DNA from 3 places in the Citrobacter sp. Igbk 17 genome. Region 2 is predicted to be linked to each of the others. Evidence: predicted binding sites of a transcription regulator. Region 2 holds the regulator's gene; each other region holds the start of a gene.
What was found. Region 2 encodes CRP, which controls carbon source genes, mostly activating them, when cyclic AMP is high. Its sites were predicted from a motif close to ATGTGANNNNNNTCACAT; they were not measured.
Positions count from the first base shown of each region.

Region 1: a site for CRP is predicted at 4,917-4,934, ahead of NNO08_RS06425 (glycine dehydrogenase). Genes of this name have one in related genera too.
Region 3: a site for CRP is predicted at 5,990-6,007, ahead of NNO08_RS22295 (arabinose ABC transporter substrate-binding protein). Genes of this name have one in related genera too.

Region 1 is NZ_JANEWI010000007.1:95,195-103,006, forward strand. It holds gene fbp (class 1 fructose-bisphosphatase) at 1-638, opposite strand, end outside; gene mpl (UDP-N-acetylmuramate:L-alanyl-gamma-D-glutamyl-meso-diaminopimelate ligase) at 814-2,190, shown strand; gene yjgA (ribosome biogenesis factor YjgA) at 2,290-2,841, opposite strand; gene pmbA (metalloprotease PmbA) at 2,939-4,291, shown strand; gene cybC (cytochrome b562) at 4,372-4,758, shown strand; gene NNO08_RS06425 (glycine dehydrogenase) at 5,104-5,412, shown strand; gene NNO08_RS06430 (SFCGS family glycine-rich protein) at 5,423-5,785, shown strand; gene NNO08_RS06435 (DUF4312 family protein) at 5,788-6,087, shown strand; gene NNO08_RS06440 (DUF4311 domain-containing protein) at 6,110-6,886, shown strand; gene NNO08_RS06445 (DUF4310 family protein) at 6,898-7,542, shown strand; gene NNO08_RS06450 (amidohydrolase/deacetylase family metallohydrolase) at 7,656-7,812, shown strand, end outside.
Region 2 is NZ_JANEWI010000051.1:9,916-17,727, reverse strand. It holds gene NNO08_RS21260 (ABC transporter ATP-binding protein) at 1-1,101, shown strand, start outside; partial or broken gene NNO08_RS21255 (hydrolase) at 1,263-2,331, shown strand; gene NNO08_RS21250 (YheU family protein) at 2,328-2,546, shown strand; gene NNO08_RS21245 (phosphoribulokinase) at 2,600-3,469, shown strand; gene NNO08_RS21240 (OsmC family protein) at 3,568-3,972, opposite strand; gene crp (cAMP-activated global transcriptional regulator CRP) at 4,281-4,913, shown strand; gene NNO08_RS21230 (YccS/YhfK family putative transporter) at 4,965-7,052, shown strand; gene argD (bifunctional acetylornithine/succinyldiaminopimelate transaminase) at 7,143-7,812, opposite strand, start outside.
Region 3 is NZ_JANEWI010000060.1:699-8,510, forward strand. It holds gene otsA (alpha,alpha-trehalose-phosphate synthase) at 1-1,282, opposite strand, end outside; gene otsB (trehalose-phosphatase) at 1,257-2,060, opposite strand; gene araH (arabinose ABC transporter permease AraH) at 2,236-3,222, opposite strand; gene araG (arabinose ABC transporter ATP-binding protein AraG) at 3,237-4,751, opposite strand; gene NNO08_RS22295 (arabinose ABC transporter substrate-binding protein) at 4,856-5,845, opposite strand; gene NNO08_RS22300 (DJ-1/PfpI family protein) at 6,164-6,721, opposite strand; gene NNO08_RS22305 (non-heme ferritin-like protein) at 7,268-7,771, shown strand.

The DNA of each region.
Region 1 (7,812 bases), on a different contig from region 2:
AATTTGATGTAGTTGCCTTCGTTAATGGAGTAAGTGCTCCCCTTGGCCGGGAAGCGCATACGTTCCTGGCTGAGGCAAAATACGCCCAGAGAAGGATCGTAGGTGAAGGCGTGTACGCCACAACCGGTGGTGTACACCAGCATGGTGGATGAACCATAAACAACGTAACCTGCAGCAACCTGTTTGTTGCCCGGCTGCAGGAAATCCTCTTCCGTGACCGGTGTGCCGACAGGGGTTACGCGGCGGTAAATAGAGAAAATCGTACCGACAGAGACGTTTACATCGATGTTGGATGAGCCATCCAGTGGATCCATTAGCACAACGTATTTTGCGTGTTCACAGCCTTCAAAGACGACGATTTCATCTTCTTCTTCTGAGGCAATACCCGCCACGATGTCGCGCGCCTTCAGTGCAGCTTTCAGTTTCTCGTTTGCGAACAGATCGAGTTTTTGTTGCACCTCTCCCTGCACGTTCTCTGCACCGCTGGCACCCAGGATATCGACCAGACCGGCCTTATTGATATCGCGGTGGATGATCTTGGCGCCCAGCTTTATTGCCGACAACAAAGCAGTGAGTTCACCGGTAGCATGAGAAAACTCGTGCTGCTTTTCGACAATAAATTCACCTAACGTTTTCATAACACTTTCCCTGCAATTTATGTGGAGTAAAGCGACCGCAACAATATTAACAAATATTTCAGCTATCGCGCTCAGGTGAATCGCGCCAGCAAACTACGGAATATCCTGAAATGCGTTTCTCAGTTGCCAGACATGTGCGTAAAATGGCCCCCAGATTAAAAAAGGATAGTGACGTATGCGCATTCATATTTTGGGAATTTGTGGCACTTTCATGGGCGGTCTGGCGATGCTGGCACGCTCGCTCGGTCATGAAGTAACGGGTTCGGACGCCAATGTGTATCCGCCGATGAGCACCTTACTTGAGAAACAAGGTATTGATCTGATTCAGGGTTACGATGCCAGCCAGCTCGACCCACAACCGGACCTGGTGATCATCGGTAATGCGATGACACGTGGTAATCCCTGCGTGGAAGCGGTGCTGGAGAAGAACATTCCATACATGTCTGGTCCGCAATGGCTGCATGACTTTGTGTTGCGCGATCGCTGGGTACTGGCGGTAGCGGGGACGCACGGTAAAACGACTACGGCGGGAATGGCAACCTGGATCCTCGAGGCCTGTGGTTATAAACCGGGATTCGTGATCGGCGGCGTGCCGGGTAACTTTGAAGTTTCCGCGCGTCTGGGTGAAAGCAACTTTTTCGTGATTGAAGCGGACGAGTACGACTGCGCCTTCTTTGATAAGCGTTCCAAATTTGTGCATTACTGCCCGCGAACCCTGATCCTCAACAACCTTGAGTTCGATCACGCGGACATCTTTGACGATCTGAAAGCGATTCAGAAACAGTTCCATCACCTGGTGCGTATCGTGCCGGGTCAGGGACGCATCATCTACCCGGAAAACGACATCAATCTGAAACAGACGATGGCGATGGGATGCTGGAGCGAACAGGAGCTGGTGGGCGAGCAGGGTCACTGGCAGGCGAAAAAACTGACCACCGATGCTTCCGAGTGGGAAGTGTGGCTGGACGGTGAAAAAGTGGGTGAAGTTAAGTGGGGCCTGGTAGGCGAACACAACATGCACAATGGCCTGATGGCGATTGCGGCAGCCCGTCACGTGGGGGTGCTGCCAGCCGATGCGGCGAATGCGCTAGGCTCGTTCATTAACGCTCGTCGTCGTCTTGAACTGCGTGGTGAAGCGCACGGCGTGACGGTGTATGACGATTTTGCCCACCACCCAACCGCAATTCTGGCAACGCTTGCGGCGCTGCGCGGGAAAGTGGGCGGCACGGCACGCATTATTGCGGTGCTGGAACCTCGCTCTAACACCATGAAAATGGGACTGTGCAAAGACGATCTCGCGCCATCATTAGGCCGCGCGGACGAAGTATTCCTGCTGCAACCACCGCATATTCCGTGGCAGGTAGCGGAAGTCGCTGAAGCCTGTGTCCAGCCAGCTCACTGGAGTGGTGATGTGGATGCGCTGGCGGATATGGTAGTGAAAACCGCACAACCCGGCGATCATATCCTGGTAATGAGCAACGGTGGTTTTGGCGGTATTCATCAAAAACTGCTGGATGGTCTGGCGAAGAAAGCTCAGGCAGAAGAAGAGTAAAAAAATGCCCGGTGGCGCTACGCTTACCGGGCCTACAACGGATAGTAGGCCGGATAAGGTGTTTGCACCGCCATCCGGCACTTTCGGCGGACGAAGAGGTTAGGCCTCGTTTTCCGCCAGTTCACGCAGATACTGGAAGATCTGACGTGCTGATTTCGGCGGCTTGTTGCCTTCTTTCTCTTTCTTCGCATTACGAACCAGAGAGCGAAGCTGCTGGCGATCGGCGGTTGGCCACAGGTTCAGCACTTCTTCTACGGCATCATCACCTTCGACGATCAGGCGATCGCGCAGTTGCTCAAGCTTGTGAAACAGTACAACCTGTTGGTTGTGGCGGTTTTTCAGCTTGTCCAGTGCCTGGCGGATTGGATCGACATCGCGCTGGCGCAACATCTTACCAATGAGCTGCAGCTGGCGGCGGCGTCCTTCCATCTTAATACGCTGGGCCAACTCAATTGCGGCACGTAAATCCGCATCGAGCGGGATTTTATCCAGCGCGTTTTTCCCCAGTTCGACCAGTTCCACACCCAGGCGTTTTAACTCCTCGGCGTCACGTTTAATTTCACTTTTACTGACCCAGATAATTTCATCGTCTTCGTCTTCGATGTCATCACCGGGAACGTCGTCGAGCCAGTCTTCGGGCTGCTTAGTCATGTCAGGCTCCTTAAAAAAAAAGAGGCTAATGTTACCAGTTAAGATGCGCACTGAAAAACGGTTCTCTGTTAGACTTCAGAGAAACTCTCTCTACATTATGGCATTTGCGATGAAAGTAATCTCACAAGTTGAAGCGCAGCGTAAGATTCTGGAAGAAGCGGTCTCGACAGCACTGGAATTAGCGTCAGGTCAGTCGGATGGCGCGGAAGTCGCTGTAAGCAAGACCACGGGTATTAGCGTCAGCACCCGTTATGGTGAAGTGGAGAACGTAGAATTCAATAGCGATGGTGCGCTGGGGATTACGGTTTATCACCAGAACCGTAAGGGCAGCGCATCGTCCACCGATTTAAGCCCACAGGCGATTGCGCGCACCGTGCAGGCCGCGCTGGATATCGCCCGTTACACTTCACCGGATCCGTGTGCAGGCGTGGCTGATAAAGACCTGCTGGCCTTTGATGCACCCGATTTAGACCTGTTCCATCCGGCGGAAGTCACGCCTGATGAAGCTATCGAACTGGCGGCGCGCGCTGAACAGGCAGCGTTGCAGGCGGACAAACGCATCACCAATACCGAAGGCGGCAGCTTTAACAGCCACTATGGCATCAAAGTGTTTGGTAACAGCCATGGCATGTTGCAGGGTTACTGCTCTACGCGTCACTCTCTTTCCAGCTGCGTGATCGCTGAAGAAAATGGTGATATGGAACGCGATTATGCCTACACCATTGGCCGTGCGATGGGCGATCTGCAAACGCCGGAATGGGTGGGGGCCGACTGTGCTCGCCGCACGTTATCGCGCCTGTCGCCGCGTAAGCTCTCCACCATGAAAGCACCTGTTATTTTTGCCAACGAAGTGGCGACCGGGCTGTTTGGACACCTCGTCGGCGCCATTGCGGGTGGCTCGGTGTACCGCAAATCCACGTTCCTGCTGGATTCGCTGGGCAAACAAATTCTGCCGGAATGGCTGACCATTGAAGAACATCCGCACCTGCTGAAAGGGCTGGCCTCTTCGCCATTTGACAGCGAAGGCGTGCGTACGGAACGCCGTGACATTATTAAAGATGGCGTGCTGACCCAGTGGCTGCTGACCAACTACTCTGCGCGTAAGCTGGGGCTGAAGAGCACCGGCCATGCGGGCGGAATTCACAACTGGCGAATTCCGGGGCAGGGACTAAGCTTCGAGCAGTTGCTCAAAGAGATGGGCACCGGCCTGGTGGTGACTGAGCTGATGGGGCAGGGCGTGAGCGGTATTACCGGGGATTACTCGCGCGGCGCGGCGGGCTTCTGGGTTGAAAATGGCGAAATTCAGTACCCGGTGAGCGAAATTACCATCGCCGGTAACTTAAAAGATATGTGGCGAAATATCGTCACCGTCGGTAATGATATTGAAACCCGCAGCAATATACAGTGTGGTTCGGTACTGTTGCCGGAGATGAAGATCGCCGGGCAGTAATACCCGTCATACTTCAAGCTGCAGCTCGAATGATTTAGGGTATCTGGCGTTATTTTTTAATAATAAAAAGGAAGTGAGCAATGCGTAAACACCTGTTAGCGATCGTCGCGGCTTCAACGCTGGTTCTTGGTTCTTCTGCCTTTGCAGCCGATCTTGAAGACGACATGGGGATCCTCAACGACAACCTGAAGATCGTTGAAAAAACGGATAACGCGACCGAGTTAAAAGATGCGTTAACGAAAATGCGTACAGCTGCGCTGGATGCACAGAAAGGAACACCACCGAAGCTGGAAAGCAAATCCCCTGATAGCCCGGAGATGAAAGATTTCCGCCACGGTTTTGACACGCTGATCGGCCAGATCGACGGTGCGCTGAAACTGGCGAATGAAGGTAAAGTCTCAGAGGCGAAAGCCGCAGCGGAAGAGCTGAAAACCACCCGCAACGCTTACCATAAGAAGTATCGTTAATTTATGTATCCGGCCTGCGCAACCGTAGGCCGGATAAGACGCGACAGCGTCGCCCTCCGGCACCACTCTCACCCATAAGTAAACGTTATCCCCATCACATTATTTAACTTTTAACGCCAACCCGTTTTTCCTGCCGCTTGCGGTTTCCCTGCTATCTCGTGCGATCTCCATCACGTTATCCAAGGGGAAAATAACCAATCCCGCCCTTTTTGCGGCACAGATCACTGTCGCTGCGTCCGTTTCCACTTCGAAGTGGAAAACAACTCGCTACAAACTTTTAACCTCCACCGCTACTTTACCCTCAGAGCCATTAGTGGGGTAAGACGAGTGAATAACGGAGCTGTAATGAATGACATGGGGGAATCGGTGGAACTGGCCGAGCGCATGCTGGCGCAGGTGTATGCCTTGCTGCGTGAACGCCACATTATTCCCAACGCAGTACAGGAACAGATGCTGACATCGCACGTTCGCGCTATGGCGCACCGCTCGGTCACGGGTGAACCGCTACCTGAAGTCGATGCCAGCTTATTTGATGAAATATCTGCCGAATCAATGGCGCTTGCCCGCGACGTCGTCGCCGAGTTTGGCAATCTTCCTGAGGAAGAGGCCTGGCTGCTGTCGGTGCACTTCGAAGTCGCGAAAGACAACCTTTAAGGAGCAAAAGATGGAACAGATTACCGTAGTGATTGGCGATCGTCTGGGTAAAGGCCAGAAAGTGGCGGCAGGTGTTGAGAAAGCAGGCGGCCGTGCGGTTGTGGTACCGGGCGTTGCCGCTGATATGAAGCTGGGCGATGTGATGAAAGCGGAAAATGCCACCTTTGGCATCTCGTTTTGCGGCAGCGGCGGCGCGGGGGCTATCACTGCACAGACCAAATACGGCTACAAGGCGAAATATGGAATGCGCTCAGTTGAAGAGGGCGTGACCGCCATCAACGAAGGTTGCAACGTGCTGGGGTTCGGCTTTATGGACAAAGAAGAGCTCGGCGAGCGCCTGGTACAGGCGTGGCAAAAGAAATACGGCGCTTAAGTATGAAAGAGCAATTCACCACCACGGTGAGAGTCACTGGCAAGGGCGAAGCCAAAGCGCGCGCCTTTGCCGATGCCCTGAACCACGTTCAGGCTGCGGTGATGAAAGCATCGCCGCATATCTTACTGCGTATTGAGCCACAGGATGTGCAGGTCGTTCAAGCGCGTGAAACGGTGCGCAAAGAGGCGTTTTTATTCCTCTTTCTACGCCGGGAAAGACGCACTTTCAGCGTGGAGCTGGATGTGACTGTCAACGTGACTGCCATCAATCTCGACAAGGTGGATTTCGTTACGCAACGCTGATTCTCTATTAAAAGGCATAACTATGTTCCTGATAATATTAATAAAATCGCTCATCATCGGCGCGCTGGTTGGCGTCGGTGTCGGCGCTGGGGCTGCACGCATGTTTCATGCGCCTACCACTCAAGGGATGGGCGCATTTCGTACCCTTGGGGAACTGAATTCCTGTGAAGGGGATCCGGCTTCTCACTTCTCGTTCGGCCTGGGCTTCTTCTTTAACGCCTGGGCTTCTTCCGTTGCGGCGGGGGCGTTCACTCAGGACGTTGACCACCGCATCATCCCCAACTGGGGTGCCGCCGCGCTGATGATCAAAAATCGCAACGTCGGTGAAACGCTGCACGATCCTAAACGCATGGCGATTGCTTGTGGCGTCATTGGCATGATCGTTGTGACGTTCCTGAACCTTACCGCATCATCCGTACCCGAAGCATTGCAGGTTACCGCCGTTAAGGTGCTGGTTCCCGCAGCCAACCTGCTGGTCAACACGGTAATGCCGGTGATCTTCTGGCTGGCGGCGATCGATGCCGGTAAAAAATCTGGCTTCTGGGCGACCGTTTTCGGTGGTGCAGCACAGCTGATTATGGGTAACGCCGTTCCGGGTCTGGTCCTCGGTATCCTGATTGGTAAAGGTGTTGAAGAGAGCGGCTGGAACCACGTCACCAAAGTGATGATGGTGGCTATCGTCGCGCTGTTCGTCCTGAGCGGCTTCTTCCGCGGCTTCGATATGAAGATGATCGAATCTTTCCATCTGACCGTGCCTAACTGGCTGGAACTGATCCACAACTCGCTCAGTGGCAAATAACGGAGGCCATCATGGAACAAAATAAAGGTTTTTGGTTTGCCGACTGGTCATTCCCGATCTTCGTTGGCTTGCTCTCTTCTGGCGTCTTTGCCGGAACGCACATGTACTACCTGTATGGCATTGGTGCATTCAACGAAGTGGCATTCGTGGCGATGCTTAAAGCGGGAATGGATACCGGCTCCTACGGCGCGGTAGCGGCTTTTGGTGCAAGCTTCCTGTTTGCCCGCATCATTGAAGGTTCGCTGGTGGGGATTCTGGACATCGGCGGGGCGATTCAGACCGGTGTTGGGTTAGGCGTTCCGGCGCTGCTACTGGGGGCGGGCATTATTTTCCCGGTCGCCAATTTTGCCGCCTCACTGGTCACCGGTCTGGTGATTGGTCTGGCGATTGGCTACATCATCATTCTGGCGCGTAAGTTCACCATCAATCAGAGCGACTCGACCTACGGGGCTGACGTGATGATGGGGGCCGGCAACGCCTCCGGCCGCTTCCTTGGGCCGTTGATTATCCTCAGTGCCATGACGGCCTCTATTCCTATCGGGATCGGCTCTCTGGCGGGCGCACTGCTGTTTTACCTGTGGCAGAAACCAATCACCGGCGGTGCGATCCTTGGGGCGATGATCCTCGGTTCCATCTTCCCGATTGCCATTAGTTGATGGTGTGCCGTTGTAGGCCGGATAAGGCGCAGCCGCCATCCGGAAATGACGCCTGATGGCGCTGCGCTTATCAGGCCTACACGACCGCCCCCATTTCAACAGGAGAGAGAGACATGTTTGATTTACTCCTGCGCCATGCGCGTCTGGTTGACGATACGGTGAGTGATATTGCGCTAAAGGACGGCAAAATCGCGGCGCTGGGCGACATTGATAGCCCGGCGGCAAACATCATCGACTTACGCGGCGAGTGCTACGTCAGCGCAGGCTGGA
Region 2 (7,812 bases):
GCAAAAGCAACCAAGGCAAAACAGGCGCAGAGCCGTATCAAAATGCTGGAGCGCATGGAGCTTATCGCGCCAGCCCATGTCGATAACCCGTTCCATTTCAGCTTCCGTGAACCGGAAAGCCTGCCTAACCCACTGCTGAAGATGGAAAAAGTGAGTGCTGGCTACGGCGATCGCACAATCCTCGATTCCATCAAACTGAATCTGGTGCCGGGTTCCCGCATTGGCCTGTTAGGCCGCAACGGTGCGGGCAAATCAACGCTGATCAAGCTGCTGGCCGGCGAACTGGCCCCTATCAGTGGCGAAATTGGTCTGGCGAAGGGCATCAAACTGGGTTACTTCGCACAGCATCAACTGGAATTTTTGCGCGCTGATGAATCCCCCATTCAGCACCTGGCACGTATGGCTCCACAAGAGCTCGAACAGAAACTGCGTGATTATCTTGGTGGATTCGGCTTCCAGGGCGATAAAGTCAGCGAAGAAACCCGACGTTTCTCCGGCGGTGAAAAAGCGCGTCTGGTGCTGGCACTGATCGTCTGGCAGCGCCCGAACCTGCTGCTGCTTGATGAACCGACCAACCACCTGGATCTGGACATGCGCCAGGCACTGACCGAAGCGCTAATCGATTTCGAAGGTGCACTGGTTGTGGTATCACACGATCGCCACTTGATTCGCTCCACCACCGATGATCTCTACCTGGTACACGACAAGAAGGTCGAACCGTTTGATGGCGATCTGGAGGATTACCAGCAATGGCTGAGCGACGTACAAAAACAAGAAAACCAGGGCGACGAACCGGCAAAAGAGAGCGTTAACAGCGCCCAGGCGCGTAAGGACCAGAAACGCCGCGAAGCCGAGCTACGCAGCCTGACACAACCGCTGCGTAAAGAGATTACCCGTCTGGAAAAAGAGATGGAGAAGCTACACGCACAGCTGGCACAGGCTGAAGAGAAGCTCGGTGATAGCGAACTGTACGACCAAAGTCGTAAAGCTGAGCTCACGGCATGCCTGCAACAACAGGCAAGCGCGAAGTCCGGGCTGGAAGAGTGTGAGATGGCCTGGCTGGATGCGCAGGAACAGCTTGAGCAGATGCTGGCCGAGTAGCCCTGATTGCCGGATAAGGCGAAACCGCCATCCGGCACCGGAGCCGAATATGCCTGATGGCGGCGTTCGCGCGTCTTATCAGGCCTACGCTTCGGTCCAGGCTCGCGTAACCGGCTAACTGACTGGCGACAAAATCACATATTGGCTAACCCGCACGCGCTGTGCGCGGTATAGTTATTCTTTCCGATTATTAATTGCTCTGGTGTTATGGTTGAAATCACATCCACAGAAATGACCCCACCTACCGACGATTCGCGAGAATTCCGCCCGATGCGTGGTATCAGTAACCGTCATCTACAGACGATGCTGCCGCGTTTAATACGCCGTAAGGTGAAGTTCGATGCCCATTGGCAGCGTCTGGAATTACCCGATGGTGACTTTGTCGACCTGGCATGGAGCGAAGATCCACAGCAGGCCAAACATAAGCCGCGCCTGGTGGTTTTTCACGGTCTGGAAGGAAGCCTGAACAGTCCGTACGCGCATGGCCTGATTGAAGCGGCGCAAAAGCGCGGCTGGCTCGGTGTAGTGATGCATTTTCGTGGCTGTAGCGGTGAGCCAAATCGCCTGAATCGTATTTATCACTCTGGTGAAACAGAAGATGGCACCTGGTTTTTAAACTGGCTGGAGCGAGAGTTTGGACGCGTTCCAACCGCTGCAGTAGGTTATTCGCTCGGTGGGAATATGCTGGCCTGCCTGCTGGCGAAAGAAGGGAACACGATCCCCATTGATGCGGCAGTTATCGTCTCTGCACCGTTTGTGCTGGAAGCGTGTAGTTATCACATGGAGAAGGGTTTCTCCCGCGTCTACCAGCGCTACCTGCTCAATCTGCTGAAAGCCAACGCCTCACGGAAACTGGAAGCGTATCCGGGGTCGCTGCCAGTGAGCCTCGCGCAATTAAAATCCCTGCGTCGTATTCGCGATTTCGACGATTTGATCACGGCTAAAATCCACGGTTTTGCTGATGCTATAGATTACTATCGTCAGTGCAGCGCCATGCCACTGTTGAATCGGATCGCCAAACCGACGCTGATTATCCACGCCAAAGACGATCCGTTTATGGATAGCCATGTCATCCCACAACCCGAGAATCTGCCCCCACAGGTGGAGTATCAACTCACCGAGCACGGTGGACACGTCGGATTTATTGGTGGCACGTTACGTCGCCCTGAGATGTGGCTGGAATCGCGTATTCCAGACTGGCTGACAACATATCTGGAGGCATCATCATGATGATTCCCTGGCAAGACATCTCCCCGGACGCACTGGATAACCTGATTGAAAGCTTTGTCTTGCGCGAAGGCACCGATTATGGTGAACATGAACGCTCGCTCGAACAAAAAGTCGCCGACGTCAAACGCCAACTACAATCAGGTGAAGCTGTGCTGGTGTGGTCCGAACTGCATGAAACGGTCAACATAATGCCGAGGAAACAGCTTCACGAGTAATCCGCTGCCGACGGCTGACTATAATAAAAAACCAACCTATTTATGGAGTTGTTATGTCTGCCAAACATCCGGTGATTGCGGTAACAGGATCCAGTGGCGCGGGGACCACCACCACCAGCCTCGCGTTTCGTAAAATTTTCGCACAGTTAAATCTGCGTGCCGCCGAGGTGGAAGGTGACAGTTTTCATCGTTATACCCGCCCGGAAATGGATATGGCGATCCGCAAAGCGCGCGACGCCGGACGACACATCAGCTACTTCGGCCCTGAAGCGAATGACTTTGGCCTGCTCGAACAAACCTTCATTGAGTACGGCCAGACGGGAAAAGGACAGTCGCGTAAATATCTGCATACCTATGATGAAGCCGTTCCATGGAACCAGGTTCCGGGCACATTCACCCCATGGCAACCGCTTCCTGAACCTACTGATGTACTGTTCTATGAAGGATTGCACGGCGGCGTCGTTACACCACAACAAAATGTGGCGCGGCATGTCGATCTGCTTGTTGGTGTTGTCCCTATTGTGAACCTGGAGTGGATCCAGAAACTCACCCGCGATACCAGCGAACGCGGGCATTCACGTGAAGCGGTAATGGACTCGGTCGTTCGTTCAATGGACGATTATATCAATTACATTACGCCGCAGTTTTCCCGCACGCATATTAACTTCCAGCGAGTGCCCACCGTCGACACCTCCAACCCCTTTGCGGCAAAGAGTATTCCGTCACTGGATGAGAGCTTTGTAGTGATTCATTTTCGTAATCTGGAAGGCATCGATTATCCCTGGCTGCTGGCTATGCTGCAGGGTTCATTCATTTCCCATATCAATACATTAGTCGTGCCGGGCGGCAAGATGGGGCTGGCGATGGAATTGATCATGCTGCCATTGGTGCAGAGGCTGATGGAAGGTAAAAAGATAGAGTGATGTATGGGATGTGCCCGATGGCGCTACGCTTATCGGGCCTACGAGTCGGTATCGTTATGTAGGCCGGATAAGGCTACGCCGCCATCCGGCATCATATGTTAAGCAGCAATCACTTCGTAGGAATGGGTGATATTCACCGCTTTTTCCAGCATCAACGCCACGGAGCAATATTTCTCAGCAGAAAGATCAACCGCCCGAGACACAGACGCATCTTTCAGGTCGCGCCCCGTCACGATGAAATGCAGATTGATGTGGGTAAACAGACGCGGTGCTTCTTCACGGCGCTCAGAGGTGAGCTTCACTTCGCAGTTGGTGACATCCTGGCGTCCCTTTTGCAGAATGGACACGACATCAATGGCGCTACACCCCCCTGCCGCCATTAATACCATCTCCATCGGGCTCGGCGCTTTATCACCAGAGTTACCGTCCATCAAAATTTGGTGGCCTGAGGCGGACTCACCGAGGAAGGTTAACCCCTCAACCCACTTTACACGCGCTTGCATATTTCGTAACTCCAATGTTTCAATTTTCCTGACAGATTACGCGTACATAACAATTCTCGCAATGGAAGGCGACCTGCGTCATGCTGAAGCGAGACACCAGGAGACACACGGCGAAAGCTATGCTAAAACAGTCGGGATGCTACAGTAATACATTGACGTACTGCATGTATGCAGAGGACATCACATTACAGGCTGCAATCTATTTTTAGCAGCCCCCTTCCCAGGTAGCGGGAAGCACATTTTTGCAACCCCAGAGACAGCGTCGTGTTCTGGCTCTGGAGACAGCTTATAACAGAGGATAACCGCGCATGGTGCTTGGCAAACCGCAAACAGACCCGACTCTCGAATGGTTCTTGTCTCATTGCCATATTCATAAGTACCCATCGAAGAGCACGCTGATTCACCAGGGTGAAAAAGCGGAAACGTTGTATTACATCGTTAAAGGCTCAGTGGCAGTGCTGATCAAAGATGAAGAAGGGAAAGAAATGATCCTCTCTTATCTGAATCAGGGCGATTTTATTGGTGAATTAGGCCTCTTCGAAGAAGGCCAGGAACGTAGCGCCTGGGTACGTGCCAAAACCGCATGTGAAGTCGCTGAAATTTCCTACAAAAAATTTCGCCAATTAATCCAGGTCAACCCAGATATTCTGATGCGCCTGTCTTCTCAGATGGCTCGTCGTCTGCAGGTAACGTCTGAAAAAGTGGGCAACCTTGCCTTCCTCGACGTAACCGGTCGTATCGCCCAGACTCTGCTGAATCTGGCGAAACAGCCTGACGCGATGACCCACCCGGATGGCATGCAGATTAAAATCACCCGTCAGGAAATTGGCCAGATCGTTGGCTGTTCCCGTGAAACCGTTGGTCGTATCCTGAAGATGCTGGAAGATCAGAACCTGATCTCCGCACATGGTAAGACCATCGTCGTCTACGGCACGCGTTAATCCCATCGACATGGCGTGTTACGTAGTAATGCGCCATTTTTGTTTGCTCCGATGTGGCGAAGACTGATTTATCACCCCGAGATCAACTACGCACTACGACAGACGCTGGTGCTATGTTTACCTGTGGCTGTCGGTCTTATCATTGGTCAGCTTCATCTGGGACTGTTGTTCTCCCTCGTCCCTGCCTGTTGCAATATTGCGGGTCTTGATACCCCACATAAGCGCTTTTTCAAACGCTTAGTGATTGGCGCGTCGCTGTTTGCCGGCTGCAGCCTGATAATGCAGTTACTGCTGGCACAGACTATACCGCTGCCGCTGATCCTCACCGGCCTGACGCTGATTCTCGGTGTGACTGCTGAGCTAAGCCCGTTGCATGCACGACTTCTGCCCGCCTCACTGATCGCGGCGATTTTCACACTGAGTCTGGCCGGGAACATGCCCGTCTGGGAGCCATTGCTGATCTACGCGCTGGGGACAGTATGGTACGGCCTGTTTAACTGGTTCTGGTTCTGGATGTGGCGTGAACAACCGCTGCGCGAATCACTCAGTTTGTTGTACCGCGAATTAGCCGATTACTGTGAGGCTAAATACAGCATGTTGACCCAGCATGCCGATCCCGAAAAAGCGCTACCCCCCCTGCTGGTCCGTCAACAGAAAGCCGTGGATCTGATTACCCAGTGCTACCAGCAAATGCACATGCTGTCGGCACATCACAATAATGAATACAAACGCTTGCTACGTGTTTTCCAGGAAGCGCTGGATTTACAGGAGCATATTTCCGTTAGCCTGCACCAGCCCGAAGAAGTGCAAAAGCTGGTCGAGCGTAGTCATGCTGAACAGGTGATTCGCTGGAATGCTCGCACCGTTGCGGAACGTCTACGCGTACTGGCCGATGACATTTTGTATCACCGCTTACCGACGCGTTTTTCGATGGAAAAGCAGATCGGCACCCTGGAGAAGATTGCCCGGCAGCACCCGGATAATCCGGTGGGACAATTTTGCTACTGGCATTTCAGCCGCATTGCCCGCGTGCTGCGTACCCAACGCCCACTGTATGCCCGGGATTTGATGGCTGATAAACAGCGTCGATTACCGTTAATTCCTGCACTGAAAAACTATTTGTCGTTGAAATCTCCGGCGCTGCGTAACGCCGGACGCATCAGCGTCATGTTGAGTATCGCAAGCCTAATGGGTAGCGCTTTACACCTGCCAAAACCTTACTGGATCCTGATGACGATACTGTTCGTCACGCAAAATGGCTACGGCGCAACCCGGGTGCGTATTTTACACCGCTCGGTGGGCACGCTTGTCGGACTGGTCATTGCCGGCGTCACGTTGCACTTTCATATTCCTGAGGGTTTTACGCTGGCAGCTATGCTGCTGATAACCCTGGTTAGCTATCTGATCATCCGTAAAAACTACGGCTGGGCCACCGTGGGCTTTACGGTCACAGCGGTATATACCCTACAGTTACTCACGTTGAACGGGGAACAGTTTATCGTGCCCCGGTTTGTCGACACCGTGATCGGTTGTTTGATCGCCTTTGGCGGTACGCTCTGGCTGTGGCCGCAATGGCAGAGTGGTTTACTACGTAAGAACGCTCACGATGCACTAGGAGCAGATCAAGAAGCCATCCGTCTCATCCTCAGCAACGATCCGCAGGCCACGCCGTTGGCGTATCAGCGCATGCGGGTCAATCAGGCGCAAAACACGCTGTTTAACTCATTAAACCAGGCCATGCAGGAACCTGGGTTTAACTCGCACTATCTGGCAGATATGAAACTGTGGGTTACACACAGCCAGTTCATCGTCGAGCACATCAATGCAATGACTACCCTGGCAAGGGAGCACACGATGTTGACGCCGGATCTGGCGCAGCGATATCTGGAATCCTGCGAAATTGCACTCCAGCGCTGTCAACAGCGGCTGGAATATGACGGACCGGGAAGTTCTGGTGATGTGAATATTCTCGAATCACCAGAGATGCTCTCACACGGCCCATTAAGTACGCTTGAGCAGCATCTACAACGAATACTGGGGCACCTTAACACCATGCACACCATCTCTTCTGTTGCCTGGCGCCAGCGACCGCACCACGGTATCTGGCTGAGCCGCCGACTGCGGGACATGAAGGGTTAAGAGATTTGCCGGATACGCTACGCTTATCCGGCCTACGAATCACACCTTACCCTGTAGGCCGGATAAGGCGCTCGCGCCGCCATCCGGCAATCAGCCCACCACCTTCGCTACCGCCTGCGCGAAGCGCTGCATCCCTTCATCGATATCCGCCTGCTCTACCACCAGCGACGGTGCAAAACGCATCACGTCCGGCCCGGCGTTTAGCACCATCACCCCTTCGTGCGCAGCAGCGTAGAGGAAATCACGCGCCCGGCCTTTAAACTGCGGCTTCAACTCAGCGCCAATCAACAGTCCCATGCCGCGAATATCGCTGAAAATATCAAACTGCTGATCAATTTTCTGCAAATGCTGCACAAAGGCATGCCGTTTGGCCTGAATACCTTCCAGCACTTCCGGGGTGTTGATGATATCGAACGCCGCTCCCGCAACCGCGCAGGCCAGCGGGTTACCGCCGTAAGTCGAACCGTGCGAGCCAACATGGAACGCGGAGGCAATCTCCTGGGTGGTCAGTACCGCGCTCACCGGGAAACCGCCGCCTAGCGCCTTCGCGCTGGTGAGGATATCCGGCGTCACGTCATAGTGCATATAGGCAAACAAATCGCCGGTACGCCCCATCCCGCTCTGCACTTCATCAAACACCAACAGCGCCTGGTGCTGGTCACAAAGTTCACGTAAACCTTGCAGGAATTCCGGCGTAGCCGCAGTGACGCCGCCTTCTCCTTGAATAGGCTCAACCACCACCGCACAGGTATGATCATCC
Region 3 (7,812 bases), on a different contig from region 2:
CATGACGTGAAATACGTTCGGCAAGTGGCATCGTCAGAGCCTGGTTTAATGCGCCTGCGACATCATCCCGATCATAAGGGTTTACAATGAGTGCAGAAGTCAGCTCATTCGCTGCTCCGGCAAACTGCGACAGCACCAGGACACCAGGATTGGCAGGGTCTTGTGCGGCGATATACTCCTTCGCCACCAGATTCATGCCATCGCGCAGTGGCGTCACCAGTCCGACATCAGAGTAGCGAAAGACCTTCATCAGTAATTTACGGTCAAAATACTGATTCAGGTAGTACAGCGGTGTCCAGCCCAGTTGCCCGTATTTACCATTGATCCGCCCGGCCTCGGTCTCTAACTGGTGACGAATATCCTGATAAGCCTGAACTTCCTCACGCGAAGTCGGTGCTATCTGCGTATAACGAATCTTACCGTGATGCTGTGGAAACTGTTCCAACAGCGCCTCATAGGCCTGAAAACGTTCCGGCAGGCCTTTGGAGTAATCCAGCCGCTCAACAGAAAAGATATTTTTCACATTTTTAAGTTCTGCTTTTAACTGTGCCAGTTTCGGCGGTAGCGGTCCTGATGCTTGCCGTGCTATCTCCTCAGGTGCAATACCAATAGGATAAACTTCCGTGCGGAACGCTTTCCCCCAGGCCAGATGCTGTTTCTCACTGAGCGTAGTTACCTGAGTTTGCGCCGCCAGACAGTCAAGAAAGGCCTGGCGATCGTTGTCGGTTTGAAAGCCCAATAAATCAAAGTCACACAGTTGCTCAAGTAGCGCCTGATGTGGCGGCAACGCATTGAAAATTTCGGGTGTTGGAAAAGGAATATGCAGAAAAAAACCGATGCGATTATTCACACCACGTTTGCGTAGCTCGCAGGCAAAAGGTAACAAGTGATAATCGTGAACCCAGATAATATCGTCATCACTAAGCAGTGGCAGCAGCTTATCAACCAGTAAGGCATTAACCCGCTGGTAGCCTTCCCAGGCACTACGCTGAAACTGTACCAGGTCCAGTCGATAATGGAACGCAGGCCACAACACGGCATTGGAAAACTGGCAGTAATACTCTTCGTAATCCTGTTCGCTCAGATTAAACGATGCCCAGGTGATGTTGCCACGGGTAACTTTTTTTAATGGCTGCTCCCCATTGCCTGTATCACCGCTCCAGCCGAACCACAGGCCGCCAGCAGCCTTCAGTGCGCCCAGTACACCTACAGCAAGACCGCCAGCGCTGCCTTTGTCATCCGGTGAGGCAATGCGGTTAGATACTACGACTAAACGACTCATAGCCACCTCTCCTGTGATTCGTTGCGTCTTGTTCCTGCTGCGGACAGTTGATGTGTTCCAGCCAATGCCAGACGTCTCTGACGGCAGCCAGACGCCATGTAGCCTGAGTCTCCCCGCTTCCCACTTTTACCGAGATACCGCCTGCGCGATTGACCACAGCAAAACCTGTTTCATCGGTCAGATCATCACCCACAAAAACAGGTGTCCGTCCGACAAACGGTGCTTCCTGCAGAAATGCCGCAATTGCGTCTCCTTTATTGGTGTCCTGAGATTTGATTTCCACAACACACTTTCCGGGCTGTAATGCCAGTTGTGGCCAGATATGGGTAATACGTTCAGCCAACGCCAGCAGAGCGGCCTCATGTTCAGGCGCCTGCCGGTAGTGCAGAGCAAAAGCCATGCCTTTTGTTTCAAGCGTTGTCCCCGGTAATGTCGCCAGCGCCGCATGCAATAACGCCCCCGCTTCGCGCTCAACCGCCGCAGGCAAATGCACAATATGGGTTTGACCATTGATGTCACGGCGTTCTGCCCCATGCACCCCGGCGAGCGGGAAACGATATGGGGTGGTGAGTGCGTCAAGCTCTGCCATTGAGCGCCCTGAAATCAATGCCAGAGCACCCGCATTTTGCGTGGCCAGGCGATGTAATAACTGCAGAATTGTCTGTGGAACTACAACCTGATCAGGATGCGGTTTGATTTCAGCCAGTGTTCCATCGAGATCGAAAAAATAAGCACAATTTGTGGGATGCTCAGGGGGTAAGGTTAGCGATGCTGTCACCCGATTCTCCTCCTCGTCATGGTCTGTACGCCGCGCGGATCGCGCCGTATATAGGATGTATGACGGGTATAAGTATAGACAGTGTGACCGTGCTCGCCATTTAGAAAAACAATCGCCAGCCGGGTAGCGGCTGGCGATATGTCGAAGCTAGACTAAAAAGTTGGGATTTAAATCATCAAACAGTACGCTTAGCTTTTTGTTTGTAACGATCGAAGATCACCGCCGCCAGCAGGATCAAACCTCGCACCACATACTGTGCGAATGGAGAGATATTCAGCAGGTTCATCGCGTTCTCGACCGTCCCCAGAATTAACACCCCTGCGACGACATATGAGATTTTTCCGATGCCGCCTTTGAGCGAAACGCCGCCTAACACACAGGCAGAAATCACGATCAGCTCATAACCAATAGAGGTCATCGGTTGGCCGCTGGTCATACGTGATGCCAGGATAATCCCCGCAACGGCGGATACCAGACCGGAAAGAATGAAGATAATAATCTTCGTGCGAACGACCGGCACCCCAGCCAGACGTGCAGCTTCCTCATTGCCCCCAATCGCCAACGTATTGCGACCAAACGTGGTTTTATTCAACAGCAGGCCAAAAACAATAAAGCAGCCCACGGTTAACCAGATCGGTGCAGGCAGCCCTAACCAGTTGGCATAGCCAAGCGTAAAGAAGCGTTCGTCTTCGATACCCACTGCTTTACCGTCAGAGATAATGTAGGCCAGACCACGAACAATTTGCATGGTAGCGAGCGTCGTGATCAGCGCGTTAATTTTTAAACGCGCAATCACGAAACCATTCACCAGACCGCACAGAACACCGAGCAATAACCCAGCCGCCACGCCAATCCACAGGCTTTCGGTCATATTAATGACCACTGCAGTCGTCACCCCTGCGCAAGCAATAACGGACGCTACCGAGAGATCAAAATCGCCGGATGCCAGGCAAAATAACATCCCGCACGCCACCATACCCGACATAGATACCGCCAGACCCAGCCCCTTCATATTGATGAAAGTCGCAAAGTTCGGCACAAAAATAGCGCAAACCAGGAACAACACGGCAAATACCACCAGCATCCCGTATTGATCCCAAATTCGGCCAAAATTTAACGCCGACTTCGCAGCGCCTGAACCCGATGTAGAAACGGAAGACATCATATTCTCCTTATTCAGGCGACTGCCTGGCTGACTTTAGGCATAGCAAGGCTCAGCGCCTGGCGTTCATCCGCCTGTTCATGAAGTAATTCACCTGCGATCTCACCTTCTCTCATCACCACAATGCGGTCGGCGACGCCAAGAACTTCCGGCAGGTCACTGGAGGCAAACAGCACGGCAACACCGCGCGCAGCCAGGGCATAAATCACGTTATAAATTTCATGTTTCGCGCCAACATCAATGCCGCGGGTAGGCTCGTCCAACAAAATTACTTTCATCTCTTCCGATAACCAGCGCCCCAGTATGGCCTTTTGCTGATTACCGCCAGAGAGGTTCATGATCAGTTGCTCTGCACCCGGCGTTTTGATGTTGAGTGAGCGGATATGATGGTCAGCATTGGTCTCTTCCCAGCCGTTGTTGATCAGACATCCCCCCGTGACATGTTTACGGCGCGCACTAATATTGATGTTGTTGCGTACCGAATGGACCGGGATAATCCCTTCGGCCTTGCGATCCTCCGGACACAGCATCATGCCTGCTTCAATGGCGTGACTGGGTTTGCGGATTTCTATCGCTTGTTCGTCAATAAACACCTGACCTTGTGTGATGCGCGTGCCGCCGAACAGACCTTTCATTAATTCGCTACGTCCGGCACCCACCAGGCCGAACAGTCCGACGATTTCGCCGCTACGTACCGATAAGCTGATCGGGGTGCGCACGCCTGGGGCTTTTACCTCATGCAAACGCAGACGCTCCGCACCGTAAGGTCTGGCCTTCCAGCCGTAGATGTCCCCAAGATCACGCCCCACCATCGCCTGGACCAGTGCGTCGTGATCAACCTGCTGCATGTCCGTAAACGTTTTGACGTACTGGCCATCCTTAAACACGGTTATGGCATCGCTCAGCGCGAAAATCTCCTCCATACGGTGCGAAACGTACAGAATGATGCGGCCCTCGTTGCGTAGCTCACGAATCACGCGAAACAGATTTTCAATCTCCCTGGCGGAAAGAGAGCTGGTGGGTTCATCAAAAGCGATAATTTTGGCGTTACGCGCCAGCGCCTTAGCAATCTCCACCATTTGCCACTGACCGATGGAGAGATATTTCAATGGAGTATCAGGATCGATATCCATCCCCAGATGTTTCAACTGCAGGCCCGCTTCGTAGTTCAACAGCGAGCGGTTCACAATCCCACCCTTATGCGGAAGCTGCCCTAAGTAAATGTTCTCGGCGACGGTCATTTCCGGCACCAGATGCAGTTCCTGGTAAATAATGGCGACACCGGCGTTCAGCGCAGCGGTTGTGTCCGCAAACGAAACCTCCTGTCCGTGGATCGCTATAGATCCCGTGGTTGGCGCGTAGTTTCCGCTGAGAATTTTTAATAATGTTGATTTCCCGGCGCCATTTTCACCCATCAGTGCATGCACCTGCCCGGCATAACAGTCGAAACTGATATCCGTTAGCGCTTTTACGCCAGGGAAGGTTTTGCCAATGCCGCGAAATGAGAGATACGGGGTAGACTGTTGCATAACGTCTCCGTGGATCTAAACGGTTGCCGGATGGCGGCGTAGCCTTATCCAGCCTACAAAGGGCGTTTTTGTAGGCCGGATAAGATCGTTTTACGGCAGTTGCGTTATTTGCCGCCTAAGCCTTTTTTCGCCAGTTCTTCTTTGAAGTTGTCGCGAGTAATCAGCACCACATCGGTAACTTCAGTAAACACCGGCGGTTCTGCGCCTTTGGTGACCCAGTTGTAGAGCATTTCGCTGGATTTATAACCGTGAACGTCCGGGCTAGGCAGCAGTGAACCGTAGAATCCGGTGGCTTCCGCTTTGGAGAGTTCGCTAATGGCATCAACACCGTTAATACCGATACCAATAACGTTTGCTGCTTTAAACCCCTGCCCTTCGGTAGCACGCACGCCACCCAGCACAGTGTTGTCGTTCATCCCGACAATCAGCCAGTGTTTAACTTCAGGATGTTGAACCAGCATGGAGTTTGCGGCGTCGAATGCGCCAGGGATATCATTTGATTTGGTTGGGACCTGGTAGATCTGTTTTTCCGGGAAGCCTGCAGCTTTAAGCGCTTCCATCGAACCCGATGTACGACGGCGCGCGGTATCCAGTTCGTTGGCGGTAATCGCCATTACAGCGGAAGATTTCACATCCCAGCCACGTTTCTGCATCTCTTTGTACAGTTCCTGGCCCTGGCGTTCACCAATTTTGGTTGCTGCCATCATCACCAATGGCACGGTATCCATAGGCTTACCTTTCGCATTGGCGAACTGATCGTCAACCGCGATGACTTTCATGTCATAGCCACGCGCTTTTGCCATAATAGCAGGCCCGAGTTTCGGGTCCGGCGTACAAATTACAAATCCTTTTGCACCACTTGCCGCCAGGCTGTCGATAGCATTCAGGGTTTTCTCTCCGTCTGGAACGGCGATTTTAATAACTTCAAACCCAAGGTCTTTACCGGCTTTATCTGCAAACTTCCACTCCGTCTGGAACCAGGGTTCTTCCGGTTGTTTGACCAGAAAACCGAGCTTCATGGATTCAGCGATAGCGGATTGTGACATAATGGCGGCCAGACCGATGGCCGCCAGCGCTTTAGTGAATTTGTGCATGGTTAACTCCAGCTTTAACGTTCTTTTATGTAGGGTAAAATCAAACGATTTTTTGTAATCCGGACGTAAAACAAAGCATTACCTTTTACTGATAAGATCAATGCCAGTGCTGAGAGTAGTTTTAGCGGGAAATTGATTCTCCATAAGAGAGCGGCATCACACCCTAGAATTACAGTAGTTGCGTACATAAATTCAGCGGGAAATGACATAAAAAAACACAATTTTCAGAATAGGAAAAATAAGAAATAGCAGATTAATCCATAACCTCAGCCAGTGAATCCTTGTTCCCGAATATCGAAACATCCGGGAGTCCAATGATTACCAAGGGTAATAAATATGGTCAGCGTGATCGCGAACAGGAATATCGTCTTCTAACAGACGTGCAGAAAGCGTAAACGCAAAATCAAAAATATGGCCCAGTCCTTTGCCACTGATAAGATTTCCATCTTCAACAACAGGCGCGTCGACATACTCGCCGTCGGTGATGGTTTGCCACAGCTCACCTGAACACACGTAGCGCCGGCCTTTCAGTAACCCATTACCCGCCAGCACCCGCGCGGCTGCCGAACAAACCGGGCAAATCAGTTTTCCTGCATCGTCATGGCGAGAGATAAACTGGACAACTGCAGCACTGGCGGCAAGATTTACGCTACCCTGTGGTCCCCCTGGCAACACGATCGCATCGTAGAAAGCATCCCGACGGGCCTCCAGCGTACTGTCGGTCACCATTGGCACGTCATGATAGCTCACCACCGCACGGGACTCTGCGCAGGCCAGCGTCTCAACCTCAATTTGCAGGCGACGTAGAATATCAATAGTCACAATGGCTTCAGCCTCTTCAAAACCGGGTGCCAGCAACACCGCCACTTTTTTCATATACAACTCCTCGATTAATCCACCGATATCCAACAACAAATGCCGAATAATTCATTCCGTTAAATTTATTAAAACTGATCTGGCGCAAGAAATTAGGTTGAAGATAATTTTCAGGCACATCACTTCACCGGATAATTCCCATCAAAACCAACAGTGATAATCACCAGACGTCATAGAATACCGCGGCATGAAATTTAATTTTGAGACTTGAAACAGCATTTCATTATCTTTATTTTACATAAATACATTATAAATCATCTAATTACATTCACACCCATTATATACACAAATGGCATAGCCAAGAATATTGCTATACCAATATGTAAAAAAACATAAATAGGCCGTTTTAAGGATTTTCTTAATGCCAAGCACGCGCTATGCTGATTCACGATCGGAAGCGAATATAATTCGTGATCATCTAAAGGACCGGCGGAACGGATTTTTTCTGCTAACAGTATTACTCGTACGTAGATGTGAAGTGCAACGGCAGCCCGTTGTACTGGCGTTGGTGACGTACTTCTCCTTTCTGGAAATAAGGATATTGATATGGCTGCAGTTGGAATTGTTCACAAACTCAACACGCAAATGAACCTTGAGTTTTACGCATCGAATCTCTACCTTCACCTCAGTGAATGGTGCTACGAACACAGCCTGACAGGCACCGCGACGTTTCTGCGCACTCAGGCGCAGGGTAACGTGACGCAAATGATGCGTATGTTTAATTTTATGAAAAGCGCAGGGGCTAACCCCATCGTCAAGGCCATCGATGTTCCCGGTGATGAGCTAACTTCGCTTGAAGAACTGTTTCAGAAAACGCTGGAAGATTATCAACAGCGTTCGCGTACGCTGTCGCGTTTGACGGATGAAGCCGAAGCATTGAACGACGCGCCAACCGTTGATTTTCTTCATGATCTGGAAAAAGAACAGCAGCAGGATGGCGTGCTGTTACAAACGATTCTTGATGAAGTTCGTAGCGCTAAACGCGCTGGATTGTGTATGGCACAAACGGATAAGCATTTGCTAAACGTCGTAAACTACCAACATCACTGATATCCGATCGCGACAAATCTGCGCCTCCCGTTCTGAGAGGC